Regions from separate parts of the Streptomyces boetiae genome, predicted to be linked through region 1. Evidence: riboswitches for the same ligand, from Rfam matches in the RefSeq annotation. Region 1 holds a riboswitch; the other holds the start of a gene.
The links. Region 1 has a riboswitch for cyclic di-AMP ahead of RM780_RS10420 (M23 family metallopeptidase). Riboswitches for the same ligand answer to the same signal wherever they lie in the genome.
Positions count from the first base shown of each region.

Region 2: linked by a shared signal. The riboswitch ahead of RM780_RS20825 (M23 family metallopeptidase) and the one ahead of RM780_RS10420 (M23 family metallopeptidase) in region 1 are both predicted to bind cyclic di-AMP.

Region 1 covers NZ_JAVREN010000011.1:65,321-67,701, reverse strand. The annotation lists gene RM780_RS10420 (M23 family metallopeptidase) at 1-803, opposite strand, end outside; cyclic di-AMP (ydaO/yuaA leader) riboswitch at 814-984, opposite strand; gene RM780_RS10415 (winged helix-turn-helix transcriptional regulator) at 1,198-1,713, opposite strand; gene RM780_RS10410 (MFS transporter) at 1,804-2,381, shown strand, end outside.
Region 2 covers NZ_JAVREN010000036.1:20,253-22,633, reverse strand. The annotation lists gene RM780_RS20830 (dipeptidase) at 1-816, shown strand, start outside; cyclic di-AMP (ydaO/yuaA leader) riboswitch at 1,176-1,376, shown strand; gene RM780_RS20825 (M23 family metallopeptidase) at 1,382-2,284, shown strand; gene RM780_RS20820 (ABC transporter permease) at 2,366-2,381, opposite strand, start outside.

The DNA.
Region 1 (2,381 bases):
AGCAGGCCGCCGAGCATCGGCACGTCGTCTCGCAGGGTGTCGGCCGCGGCGCCCATGCCGGGAACGGAGGACGCGCCGCCCTCGTTGGCCGTGGCCATGCCGCCGGCGCCGACCGCGGCCATCACGCCGACGCCCAGCACGGCGCGGCTGCGCGCTATCGTGCCGCCGCGCTGGCGGGCGACGCGGTGCCGGCCGCGCACGGGGCGGATCGATTCGGCGCTGGGGTTCCACTCCGCGTAGGGCTCCTCGGCGGAGACGGAGGGGCCGAAGTAGTCGGGGGCGGAGGCGAGGTCCGCGAAGGCGGAGGAGGAGCCGGGGGCGGGAACGGCCGCGAGCGTGGTGGTGGCCGGGTCCTCGGCGGTGGCCTCGTCGCCGGTCCGCGGCGCGGCCTGGGGGAGCGTCAGTCCGGGCGCCGCGGGAACGGCCGCCTCGGAGGGGCCGGAGACGGCCGGGGCCGTCGGGACCTCGGCGGGACGCGCGTAGGAGGCGGGCGCGGTGCGACCGAAGGGCGCGAAGCTCGCGGTGTCCGTGAGCGCGTCGCTCGACGCGTCGGGCCGGCCGAACGCCTGGGGCTGGGCGAACGCGGCTGGCTGGGCGAACGTCGCGGTGCCGGTCGCGCCGGGGAAGCGGGAGAGGTCGGAGAAGCCCGGGAAGGCCGGGGCCGCCTGGTGGGCCGCGGCGGCGGCCGTGCGGGCCGCACCGCCGTGCGCGGGGTCCTGGCCCCCGAAGCCGTACCCGTCCAAGGGTCCGTACGGGGCCGGATACGCGTCCTCACGAGGTGAGGCATGCGGGTTCAACGCCACGGGGGCGCTCTCCTTTCCTTCCTCTCGCCTACCGGGTTAGCTGACGGGTTCGGAGCAGGAAGGTCCCCTACGAGCGGCCGGCCGTGGGTGGCAGCCGGCGGTCCGATTCACCCCACGTGGTGGTTCCCCGGTTCCTTTGGTGCAGTTGTTTCGCACGCGCCGGATTCGGCGACGGAGCACGGTGCCGTCTCTTGCGACGGCGGTGACGACCGCGCTGCGTTATCGAACGTTAATAGACGACCGGCTCCGATTCCAAGTGGTCGGGGGAAATAAGCGCACCCGCTGACCAGGATTTTCAGCCAGCAAGCGCGCCAAAGCGGGCATAACAGCGACCTTCTGTCTGCGGATGAGTAGCTGACGGTGCGTCAATTGTTATGCCGGTGAGATCCCGCGCTCACCCCTCGTGTTCTTTCCCGGGCGCACCGTACGCCTCGCGCGCCTCACGGGCATCGTAGGCGGCGCGCGCCGCGACGATCTCCGACTGGTGCCGCTCGGTCCAGGCGACGAGCGACTGGATCGTGGCGTGCAGGGTCGAACCCAGGGGCGTGAGGGCGTAGTCCACGCGCGGCGGGACGGTCGGGTGCACGGTCCTGCTGACCAGGCCGTCGCGCTCCAGGTGGCGCAGGGTGCGGGTCAGCATGCGCTGGCTGATGCCGTCGATCTCGCGGCGCAGCTCCGTGAAGCGCAGCGACTCGCAGTCCAGCAGGGCGATGACCAGCAGGGACCACTTGTCCGCGATCCGGTCCAGGATCTGCCGGACCTCGCAGTCCTCGCGCACGTCCCACTGCTTGACGTCGTAGGGATAGTCGGCGACGCAGTCGGCGGTGTCCTCCCCGGCCGGGGCCGCCGGGGCCGGGGCCGTCACGGTATCCCGCATGTGCCCGGGGGACTTCAAAGTGCCTTCTTCCATGCGGGAATGGTTCCCCATGATGCTGTCGGTTACAAGAGGGAACCAACTCTGACCTGCGTCAGAGCCGCCACCACCTGAGGGGAAGCCGTCATGTCCGCACGCGGTTGGGGGATGCTGCTCGTGCTCTGCGGAGCCATCTTCCTGGAGGGGATCGACGTGGCCATGCTGAACGTGGCCCTCCCGTCGATCCGTTCCGATCTCGGCCTGGCCACCGGAGAATTGCAGTGGGTGATGAGCGCCTACGTCCTCGGCTACGGCGGCTTCATGCTGCTGGGCGGCCGGGCGGCCGACCTGTTCGGGCGGCGCCGGATGTTCCTGACCTGGCTCGGGGTCTTCCTCCTCTTCTCCGGCCTGGGCGGGCTGGCCACCGAGGGCTGGATGCTGATCGCCGCGCGCTTCGTGACGGGCGTGTCCGCGGCGTTCATGACCCCGGCAGGGCTGTCGATCATCACCACCCGCTTCCCCGAGGGCCCGCAGCGCAACCGGGCGCTGCTCATCTACTCGGGCACGGCGGCCGGCGGCTTCTCGCTCGGCCTGGTGATCGGCGGGCTGCTGGCCTCGATCAGCTGGCGCTGGGTCTTCTTCGCGCCGGTCGTCCTCTCCTTCCTCATCCTCATCAGCGCGCTGGCGCTCATCCCGCGCGCGGAGCACGACCGCGAGCCGGACCG
Region 2 (2,381 bases), on a different contig from region 1:
GCCGAGGGCGGCCACACGATCAACAACTCCCTCGCCACGCTCCGGACGTTCCACCGCCTCGGCGTGCGCTACCTGACCCTGACCCACAACGCGACCACCGACTGGGCGGACGCGGCCACCGACGCCCCGCGCCACGACGGCCTGACCGCCTTCGGCGAGGAGGTCGTGCGGGAGATGAACCGCCTGGGCATGCTCGTGGACCTCTCCCACGTCGCCCCGGCCACGATGCGGGACGCGCTGCGGGTCACCGAGGCGCCCGTGCTCTTCTCGCACTCCTCGGCCCGTGCCGTGTGCGACCACCCGCGCAACGTCCCCGACGACGTGCTCGCCGCCCTGCCCGCGAACGGCGGGGTGGCCATGGTCACCTTCGTGCCGCAGTTCGTGCTGCCGGCGGCCGTGGCCTGGTCAGAGCGGGCCGACGACCACCTGCGCGCGCATGGCCACGACCCGCTGGACCGGAGCCCGTCCGCGATGCGGCTGCTGGCGGAGTTCGAGGAGAACGTCCCGCGCCCGCGCGCCACGGTGGCCACGGTCGCGGACCACCTGGACCACATGCGGGCGGTGGCGGGCGTGGACCACCTGGGCATCGGCGGGGACTTCGACGGCACGACCCACCTGCCCGAGGGCCTGGGCGGCGTGGACGGCTACCCCCGGCTGATCGCGGAGCTGCTGCGGCGGCGCTGGTCCGCCGCCGAGGTGGCGCGTCTGACCTGGGGGAACGCGGCCCGGGTGCTCGCGGACGCGGAGGCCGTCGCCCGGGACCTGTCCGCGCGGCGCGGCCCCTCGCTGGCGACCATCGAGCAGCTTGACGGCTGACCGGGGGCGCCCGCCCCCGAAACCGGCACAACGGGCAATCGACCCAAAGGGGTCGGCGGGGCGCGTGGGGTGACCGAGGTCACTCGCGGGCGCGCAACCGGAACGCCCCCGGCCGGGGCCGTTTCCCGCCCTTCCGTTCAACGCCCTTTCCGCGCGCCGCAGTTGAGCCTTTACCCGTAATTGACCGCTGCGCGCAGCGTCACGGTTTCCTCGCTTTGCGTCGCGGAATATTCGTCGCGGTATTTCCGATCATGGAGCGTAGGCCCCGACTTTCTTGTCCCGTCCGAATTCATCGGTTTACGGTGCTCTCCGCGCCGCACCCGCGGCGATCCGCTCCCGGACGCCGAATCCTGTCACCGGCAGCGGAAACGCAGAATTCCGTGTGACAGGAGCGGGGGACCCACTTCCCGCCGGACCCGAATCCCCGGGGCCCGGCTAGGGGTGAAGCCACCGCCGGATCCGGCCCGCGCGTGTCCCTCACGCGTCCGGATTCCGCCGTGGCCGGGCAACTACTCCAGCCCGAACCCGACAGCTCACCTCGCAGGCGTTGGAGAGGAGCACCGCTATGCCCGCTCGCGGACGCCACCGTCGCCCCAGGACCTGGGGCCGCTCCCGCCTGTCCCGCGTCTCCCTCGCCCTCACCGCCGGCGGCGCCGGCGTGGCGTGGCCGCTGATCGCGGCCGGCGGGGCGAGCGCCGCCCAGCCCGCCGCCCAGCCCGCGGAGCGGCCCGCCGCGGCCGTTTCCCTGCCGGTTTCGCTGCCCGCCGCGGCCCCGGCCGCCGCGGTCTCCGGTGCCGCCGAGACCTACCGGGTCGTGTCCGGCGACTCCCTCTACGAGATAGCCGTCGAGCACCGCGTCGAGGGCGGCTGGAAGACCCTCTACACGGCCAACCGCGAGGTCATCGGGGAGGACCCGCGGCTGATCCTCCCGGGCCAGGAGCTGGCCCTGGCCGGAGCCGCCGCGGCCCCGGCCGCCGCCCCGGCCCCGGAGCCCGCCCCGGAGCCCGCCCCCGAGCCGGCCCCGGAGCCCGAGCCGGCCCCGGCGCCCGAGGCGAGCGCGGGCGGCTTCACCGCCCCCGTGGACGCGGCGCCCTCCACCGCCTACCGCCTGGCCGGCTCCTCCTGGTCCTCCGGCTACCACACCGGCGTGGACTTCGCGGTGGGCACCGGCACCCCCGTCGTCTCCATCGGCGTGGGCGAGGTCGTCTCCGCGGGCAACACCGGCGGCGCCTACGGCAACGAGGTCGTCATCCGGCACGCCGACGGCCACTACAGCCAGTACGCCCACCTGTCCTCGGTCTCCGTCTCGGCAGGCCAGGCGGTCTCCGCCGGCACGCAGATCGGCCTGTCCGGCTCCACCGGGAACAGCACAGGGCCGCACCTCCACTTCGAGGTCCGCACCGGCCCGGACTACGGCTCGGACGTCGACCCGCTGGCCTACCTGAGGGCCAACGGCGTGGCCATCTGACCCGCGCCCCGTCCCCGACCGCTCGCCCCGCCCGGCCCCGTGCCCGGGCGGGGCGAGCGGCGTTTTCCCGCCCCGTCCGCCTCAGGCGGAGAGGCGC